3 regions of the Streptomyces sp. NPDC042102 genome follow, and region 3 is predicted to be linked to each of the others. Evidence: riboswitches for the same ligand, from Rfam matches in the RefSeq annotation. Region 3 holds a riboswitch; each other region holds the start of a gene.

What was found. Region 3 has a riboswitch for cobalamin ahead of ACZ6KO_RS05885 (ABC transporter substrate-binding protein). Riboswitches for the same ligand answer to the same signal wherever they lie in the genome.
Region 1: linked by a shared signal. The riboswitch ahead of ACZ6KO_RS17955 (energy-coupling factor ABC transporter permease) and the one ahead of ACZ6KO_RS05885 (ABC transporter substrate-binding protein) in region 3 are both predicted to bind cobalamin.
Region 2: linked by a shared signal. The riboswitch ahead of metE (5-methyltetrahydropteroyltriglutamate--homocysteine S-methyltransferase) and the one ahead of ACZ6KO_RS05885 (ABC transporter substrate-binding protein) in region 3 are both predicted to bind cobalamin.

Annotation. Positions count from the first base shown of each region.
Region 1 is NZ_JBVJDL010000003.1:1,018,966-1,028,384, reverse strand. It holds gene ACZ6KO_RS17980 (LysR substrate-binding domain-containing protein) at 1-381, shown strand, start outside; gene ACZ6KO_RS17975 (LuxR C-terminal-related transcriptional regulator) at 673-1,605, shown strand; gene ACZ6KO_RS17970 (AMIN-like domain-containing (lipo)protein) at 1,698-2,210, shown strand; gene ACZ6KO_RS17965 (hypothetical protein) at 2,265-3,026, opposite strand; gene ACZ6KO_RS17960 (AfsR/SARP family transcriptional regulator) at 3,251-6,187, shown strand; cobalamin riboswitch at 6,184-6,402, shown strand; gene ACZ6KO_RS17955 (energy-coupling factor ABC transporter permease) at 6,431-7,126, shown strand; gene ACZ6KO_RS17950 (energy-coupling factor ABC transporter substrate-binding protein) at 7,126-7,503, shown strand; gene cbiQ (cobalt ECF transporter T component CbiQ) at 7,508-8,257, shown strand; gene ACZ6KO_RS17940 (energy-coupling factor ABC transporter ATP-binding protein) at 8,254-9,087, shown strand; gene ACZ6KO_RS17935 (PadR family transcriptional regulator) at 9,097-9,419, shown strand, end outside.
Region 2 is NZ_JBVJDL010000004.1:733,212-742,630, reverse strand. It holds gene metE (5-methyltetrahydropteroyltriglutamate--homocysteine S-methyltransferase) at 6-2,330, opposite strand; cobalamin riboswitch at 2,499-2,725, opposite strand; gene ACZ6KO_RS21410 (AfsR/SARP family transcriptional regulator) at 2,944-4,020, shown strand; gene ACZ6KO_RS21405 (PLL family lectin) at 4,084-5,757, shown strand; gene ACZ6KO_RS21400 (alpha/beta hydrolase) at 5,876-6,922, opposite strand; gene ACZ6KO_RS21395 (penicillin acylase family protein) at 7,019-9,419, opposite strand, start outside.
Region 3 is NZ_JBVJDL010000001.1:1,438,052-1,447,470, reverse strand. It holds gene galT (galactose-1-phosphate uridylyltransferase) at 1-747, opposite strand, end outside; gene ACZ6KO_RS05910 (VOC family protein) at 941-1,324, shown strand; gene ACZ6KO_RS05905 (caspase, EACC1-associated type) at 1,343-3,700, opposite strand; gene ACZ6KO_RS05900 (effector-associated constant component EACC1) at 3,697-4,149, opposite strand; gene ACZ6KO_RS05895 (ABC transporter ATP-binding protein) at 4,258-5,043, opposite strand; gene ACZ6KO_RS05890 (FecCD family ABC transporter permease) at 5,040-6,065, opposite strand; gene ACZ6KO_RS05885 (ABC transporter substrate-binding protein) at 6,062-7,069, opposite strand; cobalamin riboswitch at 7,106-7,241, opposite strand; gene ACZ6KO_RS05880 (glycoside hydrolase family 18 protein) at 7,340-8,680, shown strand; gene ACZ6KO_RS05875 (aldo/keto reductase) at 8,860-9,419, shown strand, end outside.

The sequences.
Region 1 (9,419 bases), on a different contig from region 3:
CAGTCGCTGGCCCGTCTGCACCACCGCAAGGACCTCACCTACCGGCCGCTGACGGACGTCCCCGCCTCGCGCGTCGCGCTGTCGTGGCCGGAGGAGAAGACCACCGACCTGGTGGAGGACTTCATCGGGATCGTGCGCGGGCGCACGGTCAACAGTTCCCGGGGGCGCAGGCCGGAGCAGGGCAAGGAACAGGCCAAGGAGCAGCCGAAGGCCAAGGCCAAGGCGCAGCCGGGCCGGGGACGGGCGAAGGACGGGCGGGGCGCCGCAGCGGGCAAGGGGGCCGCGCAGGGCGGTGGCCGTGGTGGTTCCGGCGCGCCCAAGGGTGCCAAGGGCGCCAAGGGGGCCAGGCCCGCCAAGCGCGGCAAGCCCCGCCGCCCGTAGTCGTCCGGGCGGACGGCCTCCGGGGCCCCGGCAGGCGTAGAGCCCGCCCTTCCGCGTTCGGGTGGCACGGAAAGGCGGGCCCGCCGCATGCGCCCGTCCGGAAAAGGGGAAATTCGGGCTTCCGGACCGGGCGGTGTTCCCCCGTGCGTCCATGGTGCCGCCGGTCACCGGGGTGAACACGGTCCGGCCACATGTACGAATGTAATCTGCACAGTTGTGAAGCATGTCGAAGCCGGTACACGTGCGTGCGAATGCGACAACTCGGCCGAGGGGAAGCCCTGTTCCCGGGCCATGCGCGGCTACGAGCGGCTCCTGGCCGCCGGTTCGCTGCCGGCCGCGGACGTGCCCCCGTGCCTGTGGGACCTGCACCTGGTCACCGAGGACGCCACCGCGCCGGGACAGGCCGTGCCCGTCCCGCCCGAGGTCGCGTCGTTCTCGGCGCTGCACGCGATGGAGAGCCGAATCGCGGCGCAGCAGCGCACCCTGTGGTCGACGCGGGCCACCCTGGCCGCCTTCCGGGAGACGTACGAGCACAGCCGCCGCCGGGAGCAGGGACAGCTGACCCTGCTGAACGGTGACGAGGTGATCGACAACGCGCTGGCCGCAGCGGTCGACGGCTGCCGCGAGGAACTGCTGACCGCGCACCCCGGCGGCACCCGGCCCGAGAACACGCTGCGGGCGGCGGTGGCACGGGACGTACGGATGCTGCGGCGCGGCGTGTCGCAGCGGACGATCTACCAGCACACCATCCGCGGCCACCAGCCGACACTCGCCTACATCGAGCGGGTCACCGAGGCCGGGGCGCAGGTACGGACCCTGACCGAGGTCTTCGAGCGGATGATCATCGCGGACCGGGAGACGGCGTTCATCCCGGGGGACGAGACCGACAGGCGCAGCTCCGCCCTCCAGATCCGGGACCCGCACGTGGTGCGGTTCCTGGTCGCCACGTTCGAGAACGCCTGGGCGCGGGCGACGGAGGTGCGCCCCGCCACCGCCCCGGCCCGGCAGCCCGCCGTCACCTCCGAGTTGCAGCTGGCGATCCTCCAGGCCGTCGTCGGCGGCGAGACGGACGACTCGATCGCCCGTCGCCTGGGCATGAGCCGGCGCACCGTCGCCGAGCACATCCGCAAGGTCTCCGTCCAGCTCGGCAGCGGCAGCCGCGCCCAGCTGGGCTTTCTGCTGGCGACCTCCGAGCTGCTGCGGCCGCCGGCCGACGGCGTCTGACATCCGTCCGGCCGGGCGTGCAACCGTTCGGGCCCGCCACGTGTCTTCCCCGATGTCACCACTGTCCCGATATCTGCCCATCGGGGGACGTCATGCATCGTCGTCTACGTCGTCAGCAGCTCGTGGCACTGACCACGGGCGCCCTTCTCACCGCCGGCCTCGCGCTCGCCGTGCCGGCCTCGGCGGCACCCGCCGCCAGGGCCTCGACCACCCCCCTGGTGGTCAACGCGCGCTGGGGCACGCACTGCACGTTCGACCGGGTCGTCATCGACATCCAGGGCACCATCCCGGAGACCACCGTCACCGAGGTGCCCGAACTGGTCTACGACGGGTCCGGCCACCCGGTCCCGCTGCCCGGGAAGTACTTCCTGGAGATCCGCCTGCACCCCGCCGCCGCGCACAACGACGCGGGGCAGTCCGTCTACAAGGGCCCGCATCTGATCAAGCTCAACCTGCCCAAGCTCAAGGGCCTGGCCATGACCGGCGACTACGAGGGGTACGTCACCTTCGGCACCGCCTTCGCCACCAAGCCCCAGTTCAGCACGTTCAAGCTGCACAACCCCGAGCGCTTCGTGGTCGACGTCGCGCACCCGAACACCTGCTGAGCCGTCCGCGCATCGGAGGGCCCGGGGTGTCGCACACCCCGGGCCTCTCTCCCGTCAGGCCGGCCGGATCCGCATCATGGTCGGGTCCCCGTTCCCGAACCAGTCCTGCGCGCAGGAGTAGCGGCCGGGTGCGGCCGCGCCGACCAGGCCGAGGCAGGCCGCCATGGCCCGCTGCCCGTAGGCGTTGGGGTGCATGGACTCCTCCAGCGTCCCCTGGGTGTCGGCGTGGTCCAGGAAGCGGAACCATTCCGCGCGGCGCGGGTCGGGTCCGCCCTGCCCCACCTGTGCCACGCCGAGCGAGCACACCTCGTGGCCGGCGAGCGCGTCCCGCAGGTCGAGGAAGTCCGTACCGCGGGCGGTGGCCACCGACTTGACCAGGTCGCCGATCCGCGGGACGACCGCGTCCTGCTTCTTCCAGCACAGCCGGGAGAAGTACCAGTCGTACGCGCAGTCGCCGATGATCGTGCCGAAGCCGAGGTCGTTGCCGCCGACGGCGCCGCTCGCGCCGTAGACCCGGCCCGGGTCGTAGCCGGATCCGGTCCAGGCCCGGTCGGTGCCGTTGCGGGAGGCGGCGTACCGGTCGGTGTTGCCGAGCCAGCGGCCGCCCTCGCCGGAGATGAAGCTGTCGCCCATGGCGACGGCGACGGCCGGCCCGCCGGGCACGGCGGCCCCGGAGGAGCCGGGGGGTGCCGTGATCGCGGCCGGGCCGGGCGCGCGGCCGGCGTGGGCGTCGGGTGCCGTCAGCCCGGCCAGGCCGAGCAGCGCGACGGTCAGCAGCGCGGCGCCCCGGGAGGCGGTGCGCGTGCGGGTACGCATGGGGGTCGTCCTCTCGTCCGTGCGGGGTGGGAAGGGGCGCCGTTCCACCCGGGGAGGCCGGCGGGGCCGGGACCCGGCCACCCCCGCGTCCCCCGTGCGCCCGGCGCCCCGCGACGACGGCGAGGAGTGTGGAGGAACCCCTGCGCCGGCCGCGTGGAAGGACGTTACGATCGGCGCCCACCGGCAGCCCGTCCGCCGGCCACTCGTCCGCCACGGAGTGCGCCATGCCCTTGGTCTTCGCCCTGCTGGGTCCGGTCCAGGTGACCCTGGACGGGCGGCCGTTGCCGCTCGGCGGGCCGCGCGGCCGACGGGTGCTGGCGGCGCTGCTGCTGGAGGCCGGGCGGGCGGTCCCAGTGGCGGGACTCGCACGGGCGGTGTGGGACGACGCGCCCGCCACGGCCCGCGAGCAGCTGCACAACGTCGCCGCGTCGCTGCGCCGGCTGCTGGCGGGTACGGGTGCCACGGTGACCCGCTCGGAGGCGGGCCTCACCCTGGAGCCGGGCCCGGCGGTGCTGGACGTACGGGAGTTCGCCCGGCTGCGGGCGGCGGCCGGGACGGCGCCCGCGGCCGAGGCCCGGCCGCTGCTCGCCGGAGCCCTGGAGCTGTGGCGGGGCCCGGCGCTGGGCGGGCTGGCCGGGCGGCTGTTCGAGGCCGCCGCGGCCCGGCTGGAGGAGGAGCGGCTCGACTGTCTGGAACGGCGCCTGGCCGCCGACCTGGAGCTGGGCCGGCACGCCGAGGTGTGCGGCGAACTCGCCTCCCTCACCGCCGAACACCCGCTGCGCGAACGCCTGGTGGAGCTGCGCATGCTGGCCCTGTACCGGTCGGGCCGGCGCGGCGAGGCGCTCGACTGCTTCACCCGGGCCCGGCGCAGCCTCGCGGACGCGACGGGACTCGACCCGCGGCCCGAACTCCACGCCCTGTACGGCGCGTTACTGGCGGACGCCCCGCCCCCGCACCCCGCCCCGGACCCGCCGCCCGGGCCGCCGCCGCCCGCGCCGCTCGGCGCGGTCGTGGCCCCCGTCCCGCCGGCACCCGTCGCCCCTGTGCCCGCCCAACTGCCGCCCGCGACCGAGGCCTTCGTCGGACGCGTCGTGGAGGCCGCCGCCCTGGTGCCCGCCCTGCGCGCGGCCGGCGGCGGCGTGTGCGTGGTCACCGGGCAGGCCGGGATCGGGAAGACCGCACTCGCGGTCGAGGTCGCCCGGGGCGTGCGCGAGGACTTCCCCGACGGGCAGCTGTTCGTCGATCTGCGCGGGGCGGACCAGGGGGCCGCCGACCCCGCCGAGGTGCTGGCCGGGTTCCTGCGCGGGCTCGGCGTGGACGGGGCGTGCGTGCCCGCCGGAGCCGGGGAGCGGGCCGCGCTCTACCGGAGCCTGCTGGCCGGCCGGCGGGTGCTGGTCGTCCTCGACAACGCCGCCGGGGAGGAGCAGGTACGGGCGCTGCTGCCGGGCCCCGCCGGTTCGGGCTGCGCGGTGCTGGTCACCAGCCGGCACCGGCTGACCGGGCTGGACCGGCGCCTCGCGCTCACCCTGCCGGTGCTGGCCGAGGCCGACGCCCTCGGTCTGCTGGGCCGGGTCGTGGGGCACCGGCGGGTCGCCGGGGAGACCGGGGCGGCGCGCGAACTGGTCGCGCTGTGCGGCCGGCTGCCGCTGGCCCTGCGCGTGGTCGCCGCCCGGCTCGCCGCCGCCCCGCACCGCGAACTGGCGCGCCTGGCGGCGCGGCTGCGCGACGAGCGCGGGCGGCTGGACGAGCTCGCGCACCACGGGGCCGACGTCCGGGCCGGGCTGCGGCTGAGCTACCGGGCGCTGCCCGCCGAGGCCCGCGCCCTGCTGCGCGCGCTGGCCGTGCTGGACGCGCCGGACTGTGCCGGCTGGGTCGCCGCCGCCCTCCTCGACCGGCCCCCGGCGCGCGCCGAGGAGGCCCTGGACGCCCTGGTCGGCGCCCATCTGCTGGAGGTCGCCGGGCGGGACGAGGCCGGGCAGCTGCGCTACCGCCTGCACGACCTGGTCCGCGCCTTCGGCCGCGAACTGGCCGCCCCCGGACCGGCGGACGCGGCGCTGCGCCGGGCGCTCGGCTGCTGGGTCGCCCTGGTCCGCGCGGGCCGCCGGGCCCACCAGGGGCTGGACTACCCGGGCCTGGGCCGCATGGCCGCCGGGTGGGAGCCCGAGCCGGGCGTGCTGGCGCTGGTCCGGGCGGAGCCGGTGCGCTGGCTGGGGGCCGAGCGGGAGGCGCTGGTGGCGACCGTACGGCAGGCGGCCGCCGTCGATCCGTACGCCTGCCGGGAGCTGGCCGCCGCCGGGGAGTACCTCTTCGACCTGCGCAGCGACCTGACGGGGTGGCAGACGGTGCAGGAGAGCGCGCTCGCCGCCGCGCTGGCGGCCGGTGACCGGACCGGTCAGGCCCTGATGCTGGTGGGACTGGGCCGGCTGCGGGCCTGCCGGGTGGAGTGGGGGCCGGCGCGCGAGACGGTCGCGGCCGGGGAGCGCCTGTTCGAGGAGCTGGGGGACGCGCACGGGGCGGCGTACGCGGGCTGGGTGCTGGCGTACCTGGACCGGGTGCAGGGCCGGCTCCCCGAGGCGCTGGAGCGCTGCCGGAGGATCGCCCCCGTCTTCGAGGCGGCCGGCGACCGGTACGGGCACGCGCACGCGCTGCGCGGGATCGGCCAGGTGCTGCTCGCCGGGGGCGACAGCGCCCGCGCCCTCGACGTGCTGCGCGAGGCCCTGGCCGTCGCGGTGCGCGGCGGCGCCGCCTGGCCCCGGATGTGCATGCTGCGCTGGGTCGCCGACGCGCAGCTCGTACGCGGCCGGCTGGCGGAGGCGGCGGCCGGTTTCCGGGAGGTGCTGGCCCATACGGAGGGCTCCGGCGACCTCGCCGGGCAGTCGGCGGCCCGGATCGGGCTCGGCCGGATCGCCCTGGAGCGGGGCGACACGGCGCAGGCGCTGCGGCAGCTGCGGGCCGCGGACGAGCTGGGCCGGCGCTCCGGGCAGACCCTGGTGCACGCCCTCGCCGTACCGCCGCTGGCCCGGGCGCTGCTCGCGGCGGGCGAGACGGCCGCCGCGCGGGCCCTGCTGGAGGAGGCCCAGGAGGGCTGCCGCCGGATGAACGCACGGCCGTTGCTCGAGCAACTGCGGGCGGCGCTGGCCGCGGTGCCGTCCGTGCCGTAGGGTCAACAGGCCTTGGTGTTCGGGAAACCGGTGGAAAACCGGTGCGGCCCTCGCCACTGTGATCGGGAAGTCCGGCTCCTCCCCCTGCCCGCGGCAGGGGACCCCCCAGCGGGAAGCCACTGGGCGGCGGCGGGATGATCCGCACCGCCTGGGAAGGCGGAGCCAGGGCATCAGTACCCGTGAGCCAGGAGACCGGCCGGGGTGCGTTGTCCATCCACGAGGTGCTGGAGAGGTCTCCCGCTCATGCATATAGCCGAGGGGTTCCTGCCCCCTTTGCACGCGGCCGCCTGGGGCGCCGCGTCCGCTCCCTTCGTCGTCCACGGCGTCCGCGCGCTGACCCGTGAAGTGAAGGCGAACCCGGAGAGCACCCTGCTCCTCGGCGCGTCCGGGGCCTTCACTTTCGTCCTGTCCGCGCTGAAGATCCCGTCCGTCACGGGCAGTTGCTCGCACCCGACCGGGACGGGGCTCGGCGCGATCCTCTTCCGGCCACCGGTCATGGCGGTGCTCGGGACGATCACCCTGCTCTTCCAGGCACTGCTGCTGGCGCACGGCGGCCTGACCACGCTCGGCGCGAACGTCTTCTCGATGGCGATCGCCGGCCCGTGGGCGGGGTACGCGGTCTACCGGCTGCTGCGCAGGTCCGGCGTCCCGCTCATGGTGACCGTCTTCTTCGGCGCGTTCTTCGCCGACCTGGTCACGTACTGCGTCACCAGCGTGCAGCTGGCGCTGGCGTTCCCCGACCCGGGCTCCGGTTTCGCGGGCGCGCTCGCGAAGTTCGGGGGGATCTTCGCGGTGACGCAGATCCCGCTGGCGGTCAGCGAGGGCCTGCTGACGGTGCTGGTGATGCGGCTGCTGATGCGGTCCAGCAAGGCGGACCTGATCCGGCTGGGCGTCGCGAAGCTCACCGGGTCGAAGTCGAAGCAGGAGGCGGCGGTCTGATGTCGAGGAACGCGAAGATCAACACCCTGCTGCTGCTCCTGGTGGCGGCGCTGGCCGTGCTCCCGCTCGCGCTGGGGCTGGGCGAGGGCAAGGAGGAGCCGTTCACGGGCGCGGACGCGCAGGCGGAGGCGGCGATCACCGAGCTGAAGCCGGATTACGAGCCGTGGTTCTCGCCGCTGTACGAACCCCCGTCCGCGGAGATCGAGTCGGCGCTGTTCGCCCTCCAGGCGGCGATCGGCGCGGGCGTGCTCGCGTACTACTTCGGGCTGCGCAAGGGCCGCCGCCAGGGCGCGGCGGAGGCGGCCGGTACGACGGGGACGGCGGGCGCCGGGGAGAGCGCCGCCGTGACCGCGGCGGCCGGGTCCGCGGAGTCCTGAGCCCGTGCTCCCCATCGACGCCGCCGCGCACAGCAGCCGCTGGCGGGGCCGTCACCCGTTGGAGAAGGCCCTGCTGGGGCTGGGTCTGACGGTGACGGCCGTCTGCCTGCCGCCGTGGCCCGGCGCCCCGCTGGTGGGCGCGGCCACCCTGGCCGTGCTGCTGGGCCCGGCGGGGGTGGGCCGGCGGCAGCTGTGGCGGGCCTTCCGCATTCCGCTGGGCTTCTGCTGCACGGGCGCCGTGCCGCTGCTGTTCGCGGTGGGCGGCCCGGCGGGCTGGGTCGCGCCGGCCCCGGACGGGCCGCGGCTGGCCGCGGAGTTGCTGCTGCGCACCTCGGCGGCCTCGCTCGGCGTGCTGCTGTTCGCCTTCACCACACCGATGTCGGACGTGCTGCCGCGGCTGGTACGGGCGGGGGTGCCGGCGCCGGTCGTGGACGTGGCGCTGGTGATGTACCGGATCGCCTTCCTGCTCCTGGACTCGCTGGCCAAGGTGCGCCGGGCGCAGGCCGCCCGGCTGGGGCACACCCACCGGGCGGCGGTGTGGCGTTCGCTGGCCGGACTGGCGGCGACCTCCTTCGTCCGGGCCTTCGACCGCGCCGCGCGGCTCCAGGACGGGCTGGCGGGCCGGGGGTACGACGGGACGCTGCGCGTCCTGGTGCCGCCGGCCACCCTGTCGTGGCGGTTCCTGGCCGCGTCGGGGGCGCTGCTGAGCGTGGTGGTGGCCACGACGTACGTACTGAAAGGGCTGTATCTGTGACGCCGTTGGTGGAACTGTCGGGCGCGGGGTTCGCGTACGAGGACGGGCCGCCGGTGCTCAGCGGCGTCGGCCTCGCGCTGCGCGAGGGCCGGGCGCTGGCCCTGCTGGGCCGCAACGGCAGCGGCAAGACCACGCTGATGCGGCTGCTGAGCGGCGGGCTGCGTCCGGCGTCGGGCGCGCTGTCCCTGGACGGTGTGCCGGTCTCCTACGACCGGGCGGGCCTGACGCGGCTGCGCACGTCGGTGCAGCTGGTGGTCCAGGACCCCGACGACCAGCTGTTCGCGGCGTCGGTGGAACAGGACGTGTCGTTCGGGCCGATGAACCTGGGGCTGCCCCGGGAAGAGGTCCGGGCGCGGGTCGAGGCCGCCCTGGCGGCCCTGGACATCACGCACCTGCGGGACCGCCCCACCCATCTGCTCTCCTTCGGCCAGCGCAAGCGGGCGGCGATCGCGGGGGCGGTGGCGATGCGGCCGCGCGTCCTGATCCTGGACGAGCCGACGGCCGGGCTGGACCCGGACGGCCAGGAGCGGCTGCTGGACACCCTCGGCGCGCTGTCCGGCACCACGGTGGTGATGGCCACGCACGACGTGGACCTCGCGGTGCGCTGGGCCGACGACGCGGCCGTCCTGACCCCGGCGGGCCTGCGGCTGGGGCCGGCCGCCGACCTGCTGTGCGACCCGGAGCTGCTGACGGCCGCGGGCCTGCGCCAGGCCTGGTCGCCGGCGGTCACCGTGTTCCTGCGCGCCCACGGCCTGCTGGCGCCCGGCGCACCGGGCCCGCGGACCCCGCAGGCCCTGACGGCACTCCTGGGCGGCCGGGCGCATCCCTAGGATGGCGGCATGTCGCTGCCGCACGCCATCCTCACCGCCCTGCTGGAGAAGCCGTCGTCCGGGCTGGAGCTGACCCGGCGGTTCGACAAGTCGATCGGGTACTTCTGGTCCGCGACGCACCAGCAGATCTACCGCGAGCTGGGCAGGCTGGAGGAGGCCGGGCTGATCCGGGCGCTGCCGAGCGCGCAGCCCGCGCGCGGACAGAAGAAGGAGTTCGAGGTGCTGCCGGCCGGGTCGGCGGAGCTGGCGCGGTGGGTCGGCGAGAGCCAGGACCCCAAGTCGATCCGGGATCCGCTGCTGCTGCGGATGCGGGCCGCGGCGGTGGTGGGGCC
Region 2 (9,419 bases), on a different contig from region 3:
CGGCGTCAGCCGTTGCCGGCCGCCAGTTCCGCGCGGACCGCGCGGGCGGCGGAGACGAGGTTCTCCAGGGAGGCGCGGGTCTCGGGCCAGCCACGGGTCTTCAGACCGCAGTCGGGGTTGACCCACAGCCGCTCGGCCGGGATGGCCTCCAGCCCCTTGCGCAGCAGCGCGGCGGCCTCGTCGGTGCCCGGGACGCGCGGGGAGTGGATGTCCCAGACGCCCGGGCCGGCCTCGCGCGGGTAGCCGTGCTCGGCCAGCTCACCGGCCACCTGCATGTGCGAGCGGGTGGCCTCCAGGCTGATGACGTCGGCGTCGAGGTCGTCGATGGCCTGGACGATGTCGCCGAACTCGGCGTAGCACATGTGCGTGTGGATCTGGGTGTCCGGCCGGACGCCGCTGGTGCTGAGCCGGAAGGACTCGGTGGCCCAGGCCAGGTACGCGGCGTGGTCGGCGGACCGCAGCGGCAGCGTCTCGCGCAGGGCCGGCTCGTCGACCTGGATGACCGGCGTACCCGCCGCCTCCAGGTCGTTCACCTCGTCGCGCAGGGCGAGGGCCACCTGGCGGGCCGTCTCGCCGAGCGGCTGGTCGTCCCGTACGAAGGACCAGGCGAGCATGGTGACGGGGCCGGTCAGCATGCCCTTGACCGGCTTGGCGGTCTGCGCCTGCGCGTACGTCGTCCAGCGCACGGTCATCGGCTCGGGGCGGGAGATGTCACCGGCCAGGACCGGCGGGCGCACGTACCGGGTGCCGTACGACTGGACCCAGCCGTGCTGCGTGGCGACGTAGCCGGTGAGCTGCTCGGCGAAGTACTGCACCATGTCGTTGCGTTCGGGTTCGCCGTGCACGAGGACGTCGATGCCGGTCTTCTCCTGGAAGGAGATCACCTCGCGGATCTCGTTCTCGATCCGCTCCTCGTACCCGGCCCTGTCGATCCGGCCGGCCCGCAGGTCGGCGCGGGCCACGCGCAGCTCGTCGGTCTGCGGGAACGAGCCGATGGTGGTGGTCGGCAGCACGGGCAGGCCGAGGTGGGCGCGCTGGGCCGCGGCGCGCTCGGTGTACGGCTGGGAGCGCCGGCCGTCCGCGTCGGTGATCGCGGCGGTACGGGACCGGACCGCCGGGTCGTGGGTGATGGCGGAGCCGGCACGGGACGCCAGGTCGGCGCGGTTCGCGGCGAGTTCGGCGGCGATGGTGTCGGTGCCCTGGGCGAGGCCGCGGGCGAGGGTGGCGATCTCGGCGGTCTTCTGGCGGGCGAAGGCCAGCCAGCGCCGGATCTGCGGGTCGATGTCGCGCTCGGCGGCGGCGTCCAGCGGGACGTGCAGGAGCGAGCACGACGCGGCGACGTCGACCCGGTCGGCCAGCCCGAGCAGGGTGCCCAGGGTGGTCAGGGACTTCTGGTAGTCGTTGATCCAGACGTTGCGGCCGTCGACCACGCCCGCCACCAGCCGCTTGCCCGGCAGCCCGCCGACCGCGGCGAGGGCGTCCAGGTTCGCGGCCGCGGAGTCGGTGAAGTCGAGGGCCAGGCCCTCGACGGGTGCGGCCGCGAGGACCTGGAGGGCGTCGCCGAGCCGGTCGAAATAGGAGGCGACCAGCAGCTTCGGCCGGTCGGCGGCCGCTCCCAGCTCGCGGTAGGCGCGCGCGGCGGCGTTCAGCTCGGCCGGGGTGCGGTCCTGCACCAGGGCGGGCTCGTCCAGCTGCACCCACTCGGCGCCGGCGGCGCGCAGGTCGGCCAGCACCTGGGCGTAGACGGGCAGCAGCCGGTCCAGCAGGGTCAGGGGCTCGAAGTCGGCTGCCACGCCCGGGGCGGGCTTGGCGAGCAGCAGATAGGTGACCGGGCCGACGAGGACCGGGCGGGCGGTGTGCCCGAGAGCCAGGGCCTCCTTCAGTTCGGCGACCTGCTTGGCGGAGTCGGCGGTGAAGACGGTGCGGGGGCCGAGCTCGGGGACCAGGTAGTGGTAGTTGGTGTCGAACCACTTGGTCATCTCCAGCGGGGCGACGTCCTGGGTGCCGCGCGCCATCGCGAAGTAGCCGTCGAGGGCGTCGGCCTCGACCGCCGCACGGTGGCGCGCGGGGACGGCGCCGACCATGACACTGGTGTCCAGGACGTGGTCGTAGTACGAGAAGTCGCCGGTCGGCACCTCGTGGATGCCGGCCTCGGCCAGCTGCCGCCAGTGGGTACGGCGCAGGCCCGCCGCCGTGTCCCGGAGGGCGCCGGCGGTGACGCGGCCCTTCCAGTAGCCCTCGATGGCCTTCTTCAGTTCGCGGTTCTGCCCCTGGCGGGGGTAGCCGTACACGGTGGCTCGTGCTGCCGCGGCTGCGGGCTTCGCTGTCACGGAACTCTCCTTCGCGAGATGTGTCCAGAAACGTCCCGGAGACGGGACGCGGACGCGAAGGAACGACAGAACGCGCGGACCACGCCGCGGTGGACCACCGCACGTGCCGCTCGCCTTGTACGCCGACCCGCCCACGAGGTCACCGGGATCTCCGTACGCGGAAACGGTTCCGCGCACGGGCAACGGGCAGGTCTTCGGACTCGCGGGCACGCCGGCCTCTGCCGAGGCAGGCCCCTACTGGCCGTCGCTTCCCAGGACCGGTCTGGCGGTCCCAGTGCGTATGACGGCGGTCGTTCCCGCTCACCGCTGCGGGGCAGTCCCGGATTCCCACCGGGTTCCCTCTTACGACGCATCCCGCCTGGCGGACGGGGCGAACCAGCTGCCCCGCCAGCCTAGAGGCCCGGATCGCTCAGCGGCGAGCATGTGTCCAACATCCGGACGTCGCCGAGGGCAATCTCCCCGCCGGGAGCCCGACTTCCCGTTCCGGAAGGGGCCGGGGCTCCGTCGCCGCGCGTGTCACTCCGGATCGTTCCGGATGCCTTCCCCCGCGCGACGCCCCCTACGTTGTCGACGGCGCCCGCCCGACCGACCAGCAGGGAGCCGGGGAGCAGTGATGCCGACGACCGCCGCCACGGACCGCCCGACCGCCGCCGCCCTCGGGCGGCAGGAGCGCGAGGTGCTCGCCGCGGTCGGGTGCGGCCTGCGGGACGACGAGATCGCCGCCGCCCTCGCCGTCCCGGAGGGCGTCGTCGCCGCGGACCTCGCGCGGATCCTCGTCAAGCTGGGCTTGCGCGACCGGGCCGCCGCCATCGTGCACGCCTTCGACAGCGGCCTGATCGTTCCCGGACGCGGCCCCCGCACCCGGCCGGCGAGCCCCGCGGCGCCGGCCGGCCCGAGGGTACGGATCTCGCTGCTCGGGCCCCTGCGGGCCTCCCGGGACGGGCGCCCACTGGAGCTCGGGCACCTCCGGCAGCAAGCCGTGCTCGCGGCGCTGGCGTTCAGCACGGGCCGGACGCTCAGCCGTCGGGAACTCCTCGACGACGTCTGGGGGATGGAGCCGCCCGCCACCAACGTGATCCCGGTCTACGTCTACCGACTGCGCAAGGCCCTGCGCCTCGGGGACGACCCGGACTCCGTCATCGAACGCGCCCGGTGCGGCTACAGGCTGGTCTCCGACGCCGTCGACGTCGACGTGGCGCACATGGAGGAACTGGTCACCGGCGTCGCGGCGGCCGAGCGCGCGGGCGAGCGGGCCGAGGCGGTCCGGCTGTGCGCCCAGGCGCTGGCGCTGTTCCGCGGAGAACCCCTGGCCGGCGTGCCCGGGCCGCTCGCCGAACTGGAGCGGCTGAGGCTGACCGAGCGCCGGATCGCCATCGCCCGGCGGAAGGCCGAGTGGCAACTGCGGCTCGGCCGGGGCGCGGACGCGATCGCCGAGCTGTTCCCCCTGACCGCGGCGCACCCCCTGGACGAGCAGCTGGCCGCGACGCTGATGCGCGCGCTGTACCTCGACGGCCGCCAGGCCGACGCCCTGACCGTCTTCGACGTCGCCCGCCGCCGCCTCGCCGACGAGCTGGGCGTACCTCCGAGCCGGCTGCTGCGCCGCACGCGGCTGACGATCCTGCGCGGCGACGACGCCCTCGGCCCGGGGCCTTCCGGCAACGCCGCGACCGCGCGGCGCCGTCACCCGTAGCCCGGCCGCGCCCCTCCCTTCCCCGCCCCCCGCGCACCACTTCCCACGACAGAGAGGCACACCATGGCCGGAACAGGCCTGTCCCGCATGCTCTCCAGACTCGCCGTCATCACCGGCTTATGGGCCCTGCTCATAGGCCTGACCGCCCCGGCCGGCCTCGCCCGCGCCGTGCCCGTCCCGGGACCGGGTGACGACCGGTACGGCGTCTCCCGGTACTTCATGGGTCCGGAGGGGACGGTGAGGGGCATGGTCATCCCCACCGTCCCGTGTGATCCGGCCGGCCCGTCGGCCACCGACGCCGTCATGGCCGACCAGCTCAACCCGCAGCTGAACGCGAAGATGGCCGGCCATCTCGACGCGTACAGGATCTCCTGTGCCCGCATGGTCACGCAGGCGGTGAAGGACCGCGGGCTGAGCCCGAGGGCCGCGACGATCTCCATCGCCACGATCATCGTCGAGGCCAGCATGAACAACTACTCCGCGGCCGTCGACCACACCAGCCTCGGACTGTTCCAGCAGCAGGACTGGTGGGGCAGCCGCGAGCAGCGGCTGGACCCGACCTACGCCACCAACGCCTTCCTCGACGCGATGGAGCGGCAGTTCCCCGGCGGCTCCTGGAACAACTACGAGATCGGCCACGTCGCCTGGAACGTCCAGCAGCCGCGCGAGGACCTGCGCCACCTGTACGGCATCCAAGCCGGCGACGCGGCGCTGCTGGCCAACGCGCTGTGGGCGGGGACGAGCGGCGGGCCCGAGCACCCGTACGCCTCGGGCCGGGTGGTCGCAGGACGGTCGGCGGACGGCCGCCTCGAAGCCTTCGCCGCCGGCGCCGACGGCGTGTACCACGCATGGCAGACCTCGGTGAACGGCGCCTGGTCGCCGTGGCGCTTCGCGGGCGGTCCGCGCAACGCGCAGCTGGCGGTGGCGTCCAACGCGGACGGCCGGCTGGAGCTGTTCGCGCTGTCGGACAGCACGTTCGACCACATGTGGCAGACCGGGCCCAGCGCGGGGTGGTCCGCCTGGGCGAACTTCGGCACCGGAGGGTACCGGGTGGCGGCGGGCACCAACGCCGACGGCCGTATCGAGGTGTTCGCCTCCAACGCGGGCGGTGTGTTCCACCGCTGGCAGAACGCCCCCAGCGGCGGTTGGGCCGCCTGGGAGGGCACCGGCGGCGGCCCGGCCAACGCCCGCCTCGCCATGGAGAACGCGCCGGACGGCCGGCTCGAGGTGTTCGCGCTGTCGGACGCGACGTTCGGGCACCTGTACCAGACCGGCGTCAACGGCGGCTGGTCCGCCTGGGAGGACTTCGGCACCGGCGGAAAGGCCGTCGCCGTCAGCCACAACCAGGACGGCCGGCTCGAGGTGTTCGCGTCCAACGCCACCGGTGTGTTCCACCGCTGGCAGACCGGCCCGACCTCGTGGTCCGCGTGGACGGGCACCGGCGGGATCCCCGACGCCGAGCTGGCCACCTCGCGGTCGGTGGACGGCCGCGTCGAGGTGTTCGCGATCAACGCCACCACCGCGAGCCACGCCTGGCAGACCGGTCCGAACGCGGCGTACGCGCAGTGGGAGACGTTCGGTGGCGGTGGCACGACGATCGGTGCGGGCAACAACGCCGACGGACGCGTCGAGGTGTTCGGCACCAGCCACGCCGGTGTCTACCACCGGTGGCAGACCGGCTTCGCCAGCTGGTCGGAATGGGGCTGGCTGAACGACTCCGGTCCCGCGATCAACTAGGCACGGCACGGCACGGCACGGCACGGCCCTGCACGGACACGGCCCGTGCCCCGGCGACGGCAGTGCGCTCGTCGCCGGGGCCCCGGGCCGGGCCCGTACCGCCGGAGGCGGATCCGGATCAGGAGGCGAACGCCCGCTCCAGCCGGGGGATCAGGTCCCGCAGGGACTCCTCCCAACAGCCGCCGTTGTGGCCGCCGTTGCACTGGGTGCCCCAGCCCGCACCGTCGCCGTAGTTGACGTAGTAGTACGACATGCCCTGGGCGTCCATCGCGTTCTTGACGTGCTTGGCCGCGCCTTCGAGCCAGAACTCGATGTCGGTCGGCGAGCCGCCGCCGTTGCCGACGTACACGGAGACACCGACACCGCCGGCCTTGAGCCGGTCCATGTGCTGCGACGGATCGACCTCGTTCCACCGCCAGTCGGCGTTGAACACCGGGTACGGCGAGCCGAACGCGGCGTCACTGTCGACGCCCGGCTTGTACGGGGAGTCGGCGGGGTCGCAGACACCGGACGCCGAGCCGCAGATGGCGCCCTGCGCGTCGATGAGCGAGGCGACGACGGCCAGCCGCAGGTCCATGGACCTGACCGACAGGTCGATGTCGCCGGACAGGGAGGCGGTCTGGCTGAACAGGTCGGGGCGGGCCTGGGCGTAGCGCAAGGCCCCGAAGCCGCCCATGGAGACGCCGGCCACGGCCCGCGCCTTCTTGGTGGCGACGGTCCGCAGGTTGGCGTCGATGAACGGGATCACCTGCTTGAGGTGGAAGTTCTCCCAGTTCTGGGCGCCTGCCGCCGTCCTCTGGTTCAGCCAGTTCGCGTACCAGCCGCGGGCACCGCCGTCCGGAATGACGGTGATCATGGAGTTCGACATGGACAGCGCCGGGTAGTTCTGCTGGACCGGGTCGTCGGGCGAGCCGTGCAGGAAGTACATCACCGGGTAGCGCCTGCCCGGGTCGTCGTAGTAGCCGCTCGGCAGGATGATCTTGATGTGCTGCTCGCCGGCGACCTCGGGCGTGGTCACCGTGAGGTAGAAGTTGAGGGAGCTGCCCTTCGCCGGGCCGACCTGGGTCAGCCCGAAGCCGTTCGCCATCGGCGGTGGCGCGGTGCCGCCGTCGGCAGCCTGTACCGCACCCGCCGGCGCGACCATGGCCGCCACGGCGGCGAGCATCCAGGCCGCGAGCACGCGCCACCCTTTCATCCGTCCAATCACCGTGTTCTCCTTCCTGATCTCTCGGGTGTTCTTTCAGTTCGCCCTGCGGAACTCTCAGTTCAGGACCTTGATCTGCAGGTGCGGTGAAGCCGCGATCTGTTCCTCGGTGAATCGCTCGGTCACCCACTCTCCGGCCGAGAACAGCCTCGTCTGGTCGGCGTAGTGCGGTGAATTCGGGTCGGCCGACTGGGAGTAGGCCATGACGGACAGGGCCTGGGGCGGGCCGTCGGCGGTGAACCGGACCTGCTGGACGAAACTCGACCCGTACACGATGTCGAACTTTCCGTCGACCTGGCCCGGAGTGATCACGTTCAGCACGCCCAGCTGGCCGATCGCGCCGTGGATCGGGATCTGTTCGCCACCGCGGCTGACCTTCTGGACGTCCGACAGCCGGGCGTTCAACGGAATGCCCGCCTTGCGCAGCGCGAGAACGGCCCGGCCGAGCGCGTCCCGGACGGCGGAACTCCCGGAATCCAGCGAATTCGGCGTGTGCACCGGGTCCCTGGGATCGAAGGGAACCCGCCACGGCAGCTTCTCGATCCCCTGCCCGCCCTGCAGGAAGGACCAGTAGTTCGCGAACAGCCACGATCCCCTGCTGTCCGACGTGTAGTCGTGACTCTTCCAGGCGGCCAGGATCGGACACGCCTCGCTCACGTTGACCAGGGTGCCGTCCACCAGGACGAGCCCGAAGGGGACGCTCTGGCACATCGACACCGTGGCGCCCAGGGCCAGGTCGGCCGCCCTGCTGTTGTCGGCGAACAGCAACCGCCCCATGGTCTCCGGGGTGAAGCCCCTGCCCGGCAGTCCGTCGGTGCCGTTGATGCGGCGCTGCGCGGTCAGGATGAGCTCCTGGGTGCGCAGTGAGCGCGGCGCCGCGCTGTCGCCCATCACCCGGGGGAAGGCCAGCGGCTGCTCGGGGTTGGCCAGCCAGGGGCTGTCGTTGGCGTTGCCCACGAAGTCGGTGCGGATCAGGCGCGGTTGCTTCTTCGGGTCGAGGAGTCCCGGCGCGACCGCGTTCGGGTCGTCGGGCCAGTCGCACGCGCTGCGCTTGCCGTCGAAGACGGAGATCGGCGGGACGGTCGGCAGCCGCAGCGTCTGGTGGAACAGCAGCTTGCCGGTCTCCGTGAGACACGACCGGGCGTGCTCGTCGGTGATGTTCGGGGTGGCCTGGATGTCCGCGTACAGGGCGTTGCCCTGGCGATCGGAGGCGACGGTGTTGAAGAAGGGCACGCCCTGCGTGCTCTCCAGTGTGTCGACGACCTCGTGGACGTCCCGGGCCTGGTCGAGGCGGAACCAGGTGTTCAGCGCGCGCAGGTTGTCCATGTTCACGTCGCGCACCGCGTGCGCGCTGACCACCCAGGGCAGGGGAACGCCCTGCAGGGAGGTGGTGACCGGGCCGTAGCGGGTGGACCACAAGGTCCTGGTGACCTTGGAGTGGGTGCCGTCGGCGTTGCGCACGTCGACGGTGACCTGCTGCGAGGTCATCCGCTCCCAGGCGCCGTCCACCAGGTACATGGTGGGGTTCAGCGGATCCACCTGTACGTCGAAGAGCCCGAACGGGGCGACGGTGGCGACCGTGTGGCTCCAGGCGACGTTCTCGTTGTAGCCGATGTTGATCGCGGGGAGCCCCAGCAGGCTGGCCCCGGAGACGTTGACCTTGCCCGGGATCGTCAGCTGGCTCTGCCACATGCGGTTCTTGCCCTGCCAGGGGAAGTGCGGGTTGGCCAGCAGCATGCTCGTGCCGCCGGACACGCCCTGCGATCCGACCGCCAGCGCGTTGCTGCCCATGCTCTGTTCACGGCTCACGGCCATCGCGTCACGGATCTTCTCCGCGGTCGCGGCGGGCGAGGGCGCCGGCTCCGCGGCGGCGGCCGACGCGCCCGGGGGTGCCGCGTTCACGATGCCGTCCAGCAGCGCGTCGGCGCTGCCCATGATGATCTCGGCATGGGCGTGCCGGTAGACGTCCAGCTCCGTGATGGGCCGCACCCAGGCCGCGCCGCGACAGGCCGGGTCGGAGAGGTTCTCCACGCCCGTCTCGGCCAGGTACCGGTTGTATCCCTGGACGTAGCCGCGGATGCCCTCCACCACCTCCGGGGCGGGGCCCTCGGGTGCGGGCCGGGCGAGGAGCCGCTCCACCACCCGGTCGTCCTTGAGCCGCTGGAAGTACAGGTCGCTGTTGAGGTTGGTGGTGGTGTTCTGGTTCTGGCCGGGGCTCGCCCTGCCCGCGGGCCCCAGGAAGCGGGACCTCTGGGCGTCGACCATCAGATAGGTGTCGGCCAGGGTGCAGATGTTGTCCTTGGCCGCCGCATACCCGTAGCCCGTGCCCAGGCCCTCCCAGTCCGCGGCGACGATGTGCGGGATGCCGTACTCGGTGTAGCGGATCGTCGCCTTCGGCGGCTGCTGCCGCGGCTCGGCGGCGGCCGGCTTCCCGGCCGGCGATCCCGTGGCCGCCATC
Region 3 (9,419 bases):
GGCGGGCAGGTCGGGGACCCGGCGGTGGGGGTAGAGGTGGACCTCGTACGGCCAGCGCGCGGCGTACGGCACGAAGGCCGTCCAGTGCTCGCTCTCCAGGACCACCCGGGTGCCCTGGCCGCGCTCGGCGGCGAGGACCTCGTCGAAGAGGTTGCCGCCGGTGCGGGCGCGGTGGGCGGCGACGGTGGCGAGCATGCGCGCGGTGCGCGGGGTGGTGAAGGGGAAGGCGTAGATCTGGCCGTGGGGGTGGCCCAGGGTGACACCGATCTCGGCGCCCCGGTTCTCGAAGCAGTAGACCTGGCGGACGCCGTCCAGGGCGGCGAGTTCGGCCGTGCGGTCGGTCCAGGCGGCCAGCACCAGCGCGGCCCGCTCCTCGTCGAGTTCGGCGAAGGAGGTGTGGTGGTCGGAGGTGAAGCAGATGACCTCGCAGCGGCCCGTGGCGCCGGCGAGGGAGGGGAACCGGTTCTCGAAGACGGCCACCTCGTAGTCCGGGGCCGGGATCTCGCCGGCCCGGAGCGGGGTGGAGGGGCACAGCGGGCACTGGTCGGCGGGCGGGTGGTACGTGCGCTGCTGGCGGTGGCCGGCGATGACGACCGCGTCGCCGAGCAGCGGGTCGCGGCGGACCTCGGAGACGGGGGCGGGCGCGTCGAGGGGTCGGGGGTCGGGGACGGCGCGGGCGGCGCCGTCGTCCGAGTCGTAGTAGATGATCTCGCGGCCGTCGGCGAGGCGGCTGCTCGTTCGCTTCACTTCGTTCCCACTCTTCGGTCGCTTCGGTCGGCCCGGTCGGCCCGGTCGCTTCGGTCGGCTCGGTCCGATTGTCGCCGCACTCGACGGGAACGGGGCCGTGCCCATAGGATCAAGGTCAGCGGCATCGCGTGTCGGTCACCGGCTGGGTGAGGCATGGAGGTGACCGCGAGATGCCCTTCGGAGGCATTGACTCATGGCAGTCGAGCTCAACCACACCATCATTCACTCCCGTGACAACCGGGAATCCGCCGCCTTCCTGGCGCACATCCTCGCTCTCGAGGTCGGGCCCGCGTGGGGCCCGTTCATCCCCGTCGACACCAGCAACGGCGTCACCCTGGACTTCGCGACCATTCCGGCGGAGTCCATCACGATGCAGCACTACGCGTTCCTGGTCTCCGACGAGGAGTTCGACGCGGCGTTCGCGCGTCTGAAGGCGCGCGGGATCACGTATTACGCCGATCCGCACCTGAAGCAGCCGAACGAGATCAACCACCACCACGGCGGCCGGGGCGTGTACTTCCTGGACCCGTCCGGCCACGGCATGGAGATCATCACCCGCCCCTACACGTTCGAGTAGCCGGGCGCCGGTAGTGGGTCAGCGGTCCTGATCGCCTTCGGCGACGGCGCCCACCACGATCGGGGTGCCGGCGGCGAACCGGCCGCCGGCACCGATGTCCGCGACGATGCAGGTGATGTTGTCGGGTCCGCCGGCGCGTAGGGCGAGCTCGATCAGGGCCGGCACGGTCTCGTGGGGCCCGAGACGGGCGGCCAGGACATCGGTCATGGCCTGGTCGGGGACGACGCCGGACAGTCCGTCGGAGCAGACCAGGTAGCGGTCGCCGACGCGCACCTCGCGGACGGAGAGGTCGGGCTCGACCTGCCCGACGCTGCCGAGCGCGCGCATGAGCAGGGAGCGCCGGGGATGGGTGGCGGCTTCCTCCTCGGTGATGCGGCCCTCGTCGACGAGGCGCTGCACCTCCGTGTGGTCCTGGGTGATCTGGGTGAGGAGGCCGTCGCGCAGCAGGTAGGCGCGGGAGTTGCCGACGTGCGCCAGGCCCAGGCGCCGGCCGGTCCACAACAGGGCGGTGAGCGTGGTGGTCATACCGTCGAGCCGCGGGTCCTCCTCGATCAGGGCGCGCAGCTGGTCGTTGGCGCGCTGCGCGGCGATGCCGAGCGAGGTGAGGAGGTCGGAGCCGGGGACGTCGTCGTCGAGCTGGACGACGGAGGCGATGACCTCGGAGCTGGCGACCTCGCCGGCCTCCGCCGCACCCGCGCCGTCGGCGACGGCCAGTAGCCGGGGGCCGGCGTAGCCGGAGTCCTCGTTCACCTTGCGGAGCAGGCCTTTGTGCGATCCGGCGGCGAACTCCATCGCGAGGGAGCCCGTCGTGGGCGGCACCGTCGGCCGGGGCGGGATGACCTGCCGGGGGCGCGGCGCGACCGCGGGGGCCGGCGGGGCCGGCGCGACCGTCGCCGGGCTGTGAGCCGGCCGCGGGCTCGGGGGCGTGAGCAGGGCCCACTCCAGCGCGTCGCGCATCGCGGCGGCGCTGCCGAACCGGCCGTACCACGCATCGCCCAGCACGATGGCGAGCCCGTCGGGGATCCCGGCCGGAACGGCCGGGGGCGGTCCCGCGCGGTCCGGCGGGCGGGCACCGCCGGTGAGCAGCTGATGGGCGCAGGCGGCCACCTTGCGCAGGTCGTCCGCGCGGGCGGCCGGCGAGGGGAGGCCGGTGCGGCAGTCGACGACTTTCACGTGTCCGGCCACGACCCGGATCCGGCCGGGATCGAGGTACCAGTCGGCCAGCCCGTTGCGATGGGCCTCGTCGAGCGCTCCGAGGATGTCCGAGCAGGCGCGTACCGTCCGTCCGAGGTCGCGCGGGCCGGAGCACCAGCTGTCGAGCGCGACCCCTTCGAGCCCCTCGGTGACAGCGTAGGGGCAGCGCATGCCCTGGACCTCGGTCTCACCGAGGTCCAGGACGACGGCGAGCGAGGGATGGGCCAGCCGGGCCCGGGCGCGCAGCATCGCGGCGAAGGCCTCCCGCCGGGCGGGGTCGGCGGCGCTCTCGGGGCGCATGATCCGGATGCCGACCAGCCGGTCGAGCAGGACGTCCCGGGCGGCCAGGGTGGTGGCGTCCTCGTCGGCGAACAGGGCCCCGTCGAGCGGGCGGTAGCGGTGGGCGATCAACTGTTCGGCGGGGCGCGGCGGTACGTGTGCCCGGTTGCGGAACAGGGGCAGCCGGCCCGCGGTGTTGCGGACCCGTGCCTGCGGCTCCGGCCAGGAGCGGGCCCGCAGGGCCCCGGCGAGCAGGGTGTACAGGTCGTCGAGGCGGAGCAGCTCGGGACCGTCGGGGATGCCGTGCTCCAGCAGGGAGAGCAGCTCTCCGGTGAAGGCGGTGTTGCGGGCTCCGGGCGGGGCGAGGGCCTGGGAGGACTCGCTCGCCGAGGCGATCAGGTACGTACCCGCGGCCTCCGCGCCGTTGGCCAGTTCCGCGGTGGCGTGGGCGGCGCCCATCGACCCCAGGGCGCGGCCGCTGTAGCAGCAGTCGAGGACGACGAGGACCCGTTCGGCGCGGCTGCGCAGCAGCTCGCGGCGGACCCAGTCGTACGGCATGACCGTGTCGACCTCGCCGGGGCGGGTGCCGGGCAGTGCGAGCCACAGGTCGCCGCGGTCGGGGTCGACCAGTCCGTGGCCCGCGAAGTACACCACCAGGGTGTCGGTGGCCGCCTCGACGGCGTGCCGCAGCGGCGCGATGGCGGCCGAACCGCCGGCCGGGTCGTGGACGAGGTGGCAGCGCTCGGCGGGCAGCCCCCACACCGCGGGGTCCCGCAACTGGTCCTGGAGGTCGGCCAGGTTGGTCCGTACGGCGGGGAGCCCGGGCAGGTGGGCGTACGTGCTGACGCCGATGAGTACCGCGCTCGACCGCTGGGGGTCGGCGGGCGGGCCGGACACCGTCATGCCCCGGCGTCGCCGTCCGCCGCGGTGGGGGCCGAGGGAGGTGCCGAGGGAGACGCCGAGGTGGGCGGTGCGGCGGGAGCGTCCTGGGCTGCGCGGCGGGCGTCGCGGGTCAGGGATTCGAGCAGCCGGGCCGCGGTCTCGGGGTCCTGCCCGTCCAGGGTCACCGTCACGCCCTCGTGCTCGAAGGTGACGGCGGGCGGCCGGGGGTGCGTGCCGCGCCAGGTGAACCAGGCCAGGGCGAGGCCGGCCAGCTGGACGCCGGACTCCACGGCCAGCAGGACGTACTCGGGCGCCGAGCCCATCGTCCCGGGAGCGGGCTCGGCGCCGCCCCACTCCACGCGTGCGTGGCGCCGTACGCGGTCGTCGTCCCGCAACCACTGGTGCAGCGACCGCAGTTCTCTCTCGGCCTCCGACGGCGCGGACTGCGAGCGGGCGATCGTGATGCGCATACGGCGGCTCCCCCGGTTCTCGGACCTGCCCACACCATGGCACAACGGGCCCCGGACCGGGGGCCGTTCGGGCGCTCTCAGGTGGTGCCGAGCCGGCTCACCGGCCGATCACCGGCGAGCCTCCGGCGGGAGGTAGACGATGTGCGGCGCGCCGGTGGCGGGGTGCGGGCCGATCCGGGTGCGCACGGACCACACGTCGGCCAGGAGGTCCTCGGTCAGCACCTCGCGGGGCGTGCCGTGGGCGGCGATCCGGCCCTGGTGCAGCACGTAGAGCCGGTCGCAGAAGGAGGCGGCCAGATTGAGGTCGTGCAGCACCAGCAGGCCGGTGGCGGGCAGGGCGCGGACCAGGGCCAGGATCTCCAGCTGGTAGCGGATGTCCAGGTGGTTCGTCGGCTCGTCCAGGGCCAGCAGGCCCGGGTCCTGGACCAGGGCCCGGGCCACCAGGGCCCGTTGCCGCTCGCCGCCGGAGAGCGCGTCGAAACGCCGCCCGTCCAAGTGGTCGGCGCCGACCGTCCGCAGGGCCTCGGCGACGCGTACGCGGTCGTCCTCGCCGTCCGTCTCCCAGAACCGTTTGTGCGGGCTGCGGCCCATCGCGACGACCTCACGGACCGTCAGCCCGAGGGTGCCGCCCGCGTCCTGCGGGACGACCGCCACCCGCCGGGCCCGTTCCTTGACGGTGAGCGCGGCGGCGTCCGCTCCGTCCAGCAGCACCCGGCCGGACGTGGGCCGCAGGGCGCCGTAGACGCAGCGCAGGAGTGTGGTCTTGCCGCTGCCGTTGGGGCCGACCACGCCGACCGTCTCGCCGGGGCGTGCGGCGAGGTCGGCGCCGTGCAGCAGGGTGTGGCCGTCGGTCTCGTACCGTACGGCGTCCAGCCGCAGTTCCGCGGGTTTCATCCGGTGATCCCCTCCACCCGGGTGGACCGCCGCAGCAGCCACAGGAAGAACGGTCCGCCGGCCAGCGCGGTGACCACCCCGACGGGTATCTCCTCGGGCGCGGCGGCGGTGCGGGCGAGCAGGTCGGCCAGGGTCAGGAACACCGCACCGCCAAGTGCGGCCACCGGCAGCAGCGCCCGGTGCCCGGCGCCGACCAGCATGCGCGCGGCGTGCGGAATCATCAGGCCCACGAAGCCGATCGCCCCGCTGTAGGCCACCAGCACCCCGATGACCAGCGAGGTGAGGACGAACACGGCGGCCCGGAAGCGCCCGGTGTCCAGGCCCAGGGTCCGCGCGCCCTCCTCGCCGGCCAGCAGCAGGTCCAGCGGCCGGGCGAGCGCGAGCAGCAGGCCGGTGCCGACGGCCAGGGCGGCGGCGGGCAGGGCCAGTTCGTCCCAGCGGGCCCCGCCGAGTCCGCCCAGCGTCCAGAACAGCACCGACCGGACCTGGTCGGCCTCGGCGGCGAGCACCAGCACCAGGCTGGTCAGGGCCGACAGGATGTACTGGACGGCGACCCCGGCCAGGATCAGCCGGCCGGTGGTCATGGTGCCGCCGCGCCGGGCCATCGCGTACACGGCGACGAGCGCGCCCATCGCCCCGGCGAACGCGGCGAGAGGCAGGCTCAGGCTGGTGGCCACGCCCGCGCCGACGCCGAGCACGAGGACCAGGACCGCCCCGGCCGAGGCCCCCGAGGAGGCGCCGAGCAGGAACGGATCGGCGAGCTGGTTGCGTACGAGGGCCTGCAGTACGGTGCCGGACACCGCGAGCCCGGCGCCGACGACGGCCCCGAGCAGCACGCGCGGCATCCGCACGTCCCACACGATGGAGGCGAAGGCACCGGTGCGTTCCCCGCCGAGCACGATGTCGAGCACCCGGCCGGGAGCGATCCTGACCGGCCCGAGCGCCAGCCCGGCCACGGCGGAGGCGGCGAGCGCGGCCGTGAGCAGGACGAGCACGAGGGCGACGGGTGTGCGCGCCCTCACGCGGCGTCGGGGTGCAGGCCGCCGGCCAGGGACTCGACGGCGTCGGCGACGCGGACGCCGAGGACGGCCGAGGACAGCGGCAGCACCACGAACTTCTTGTCCCGGATCGCGGGAACCTGCGCGAGGGCCGGGTCGTTCAGCAGGCGCTGCTTCTTGGCCTCGACGCTCGTGCCGCCGTAGTCGTAGATGAGGACGACCTCGGGCTTGCGTGCGATGACCTGCTCCCAGGACACGTCCCCGAAGGTGTCCTTGAGGTCGGCGAACACGTTCGTGCCGCCGGCCAGGGAGACGATCTCGTTGCCGATGCCCTGGCCGCCGGAGGTGGAGGCGGCGCCCTCGCCGGAGTCGTACACGAAGACGGCGGGCCGGGGCTTGTCCTTCACCCGGGCGGTGACGGCGTCGATGCGGCGCTGTTCGTCCTCGATCAGGCGGGCGCCGCGCTCGGGGACGCCGAAGGTGTGGGCGACCTCGGTGATCTCGGTCTTGAGCTGGGCCAGTCCTACGGGTCCGTCGGTGCAGTACTCCACGTTCAGACGGGTGTTGATGCCGCTCTTCTGCAGGCCCTCGCGGTCGCGGCCCTGTGCCTTGTCGAACGCGCTGCGGTAGCCGCCGTAGACGAAGTCGGGCTCGGCGCCCAGCAGCAGTTCCTTCGAGGGGTACTCCTTCGCGAGCACCTCGATCTTCCCGTAGGCGCCCTGGTAGCGGGGCAGGACCGCGTCGTCGAGGTAGGCGGTGGCGGCCGTCCGGTCCTCGAGGCCGAGGGCGAGGAGGAGTTCGGTGGCGTGCTGGTTCATGGTGACGGCGCGGCGGGGCGGGGCCGTGAAGGTCGTGCTCACGCCGCAGTTGGTGACGGTGTACGGGAATCCGTCCGCCGGGGCCGCCGCGGCGGGGCCGTCGCCGGCGGGGGCTCCCGCGCACGCGGTCAGGGGCATCAGGAGCGCGAGGGGCGCGAGCGTACGCAGTGCGGCACGGCGGGCGCGGGCACGGGCACGGGACAGCGGCATGGCGAAGCCTCTCCGGGGGATCCTCGTCCCCTGGTCGACGTGAGGAGGCGGTGCGTCAGTGTCTGACTCCCGGAACCCGTCGGGGATCCGGTCACAGTGGCGGGACCGCACCGGAATCGCACCGGTTTCCTGTCCTGCACCGCCTGGGGTGACGCGGCCCAGTCTGCCAGACGCCTCCGCGGGCCCGGCCCTCTTGACCCATCTGGTCCAGACCAATAGTTTCCGGGGTGCACAGCGCACGTCCATTGCCCGCATCCGCAAAGGAAGCCCATGCGCCGCAGCATGCTCGGCAGGCTGGCCGTCGCCGCCGCCTGTTCCTTCTCCCTGCTGGCCGCGTTCGCGCCCGCCGCCGGCGCCGCCGCCGACACCGGCCCCGACCGGGACCGCGACCACGGCCGCTCGTACAAGCGCGTCGGATACTTCACCCAATGGGGCGTCTACGGCCGGGACTTCCAGGTCCAGGACCTCGACACCAACGGCACCGCCGGCAAGCTCACCCACATCAACTACGCCTTCGGGAACGTCGGCCCGGACGGCAGGTGCTTCACCGGCAACGTGCCGGGCGAGGCCGACGCCTGGGCCGACTACGTCCGTCCGCTGGCCGCGGCCGACTCCGTCGACGGAGTGGCCGACGACGCCCAGCAGCCGCTCGCCGGGAACTTCAACCAGCTGCGTGAGCTCAAAGCCAGGCACCCGGGCCTGAAGGTGCTCATCTCGCTGGGCGGCTGGAGCTGGTCCACCCACTTCTCGGACGCCGCCCGCACCCCCGCCTCGCGCAAGGCGTTCGTCTCGTCCTGCATCGACCTGTACATCAAGGGGAACCTGCCGCAGGACGGCGCCCGCGGCGGCGCGGGCGCGGCCGCCGGGCTCTTCGACGGCATCGACCTCGACTGGGAGTGGCCGGGGTCGGCCGGGGACACGGACACCACGTACCGGCCGGAGGACAAGCGGAACTTCACCGAGCTGGTGCGGGAGTTCCGCACCCAGCTGGATGCGTACGGACGCACCCAGCAGCGGAGGTACGAGCTGAGCGCCTTCGTGCCGACCGCCCCCGCCAAGATCGACGCGGGTTTCGAGGTCCGCCGGATCATGCGCGACCTGGACTTCGTCACGCTCCAGGGGTACGACTTCCACGTCTCCGGCGAGCCACGGACCGCCCAGCAGTCCGCCCTGTACGCCCGGGACGACTTCAGCGTGGACGGCACCGTCGAGGCCTGGAAGCGGCGGGGCGCTCCCGCGCACAAACTGGTGATGGGCATGCCCTTCTACGGGCAGGGCTGGACCGGGGTCGGCGGCGGCGGGGACGGGATGGGGCAGCCCGCGGCCGGCCCCGCGCCGGCCACCTGGGCGGCCGGGTACGAGGACTACAAGGCGCTGAGGAAGCTGGCGGACTCGGGCGCGTACACGGTGCACCGGGACCGGCGCGGCGGACACGCGTGGCTGTTCGACGGCACCACCCTGTGGACGTACGACGACCCGCAGGTGCTGCGGGCGAAGTCGGCGTACGTGCGGGAACACGGGCTGGGCGGCGCGATGTTCTGGTCGCTGGACGGGGACACCGCCGACGGCGAGCTGATGACGGCCGTGGACCGCGGCCTGCGGGGGCGCTGACCCCCCTTCCGATCGGACGCCGCCGGGCCGCCGACACTGCTCCGGCCCGGCGGTGTTCCCTGTCCGGGAACCGGCTCGCGCGGTGCGCGGCGGGCCCGCGATCCGGGGCCGGGCCGGGCCCCGATCGCGGTTGTCCACAGGGTCCGGCACCTTTCGGAAAGTGGTGCCAGACTGCGGACATGACCAATGAAACGATCACTGCGGATGTCGCCGGCACCTGGAAGCTCGGCGATCTGACCGTCCATCGGATCGGTTACGGGGCGATGCGTCTGACCCATCTGGCGGACGGGACCCCCTCCGACCGTGAGCGGGTGGCCGGCGTGCTGCGCCGGGCGCTCGAGCTCGGCGTCGACCACATCGACACGGCCTCCTTCTACTTCTCCGCGACGCGCTCCGCCAACGAGCTGATCAACAGCGTGCTGGCGCCCTATGCGGACGAGCTGGTCATCACGACCAAGGTGGGTCCCGGCCGGGACCCCGCCGGGGACTGGTGGTGGGCGACGCCCGGGCAGCTGCGGGGCCAGGTCGAGGAGAACCTGCGCCAGTTGGGGCGGGACCACCTGGACGTGGTCAATCTGCGGATAGCGCGCAACCAGGCCGACGAGTCGATCGCCGAGCACTTCGGCGCGCTCGCCGAGCTGCGCGATGCCGGGCTCATCCGGCACCTGGGGATATCCCATGTCCGGCCCTTCCAGTTGGCCGAGGCCATGGCGATCGCGCCGGTGGTCTGCGTGCAGAA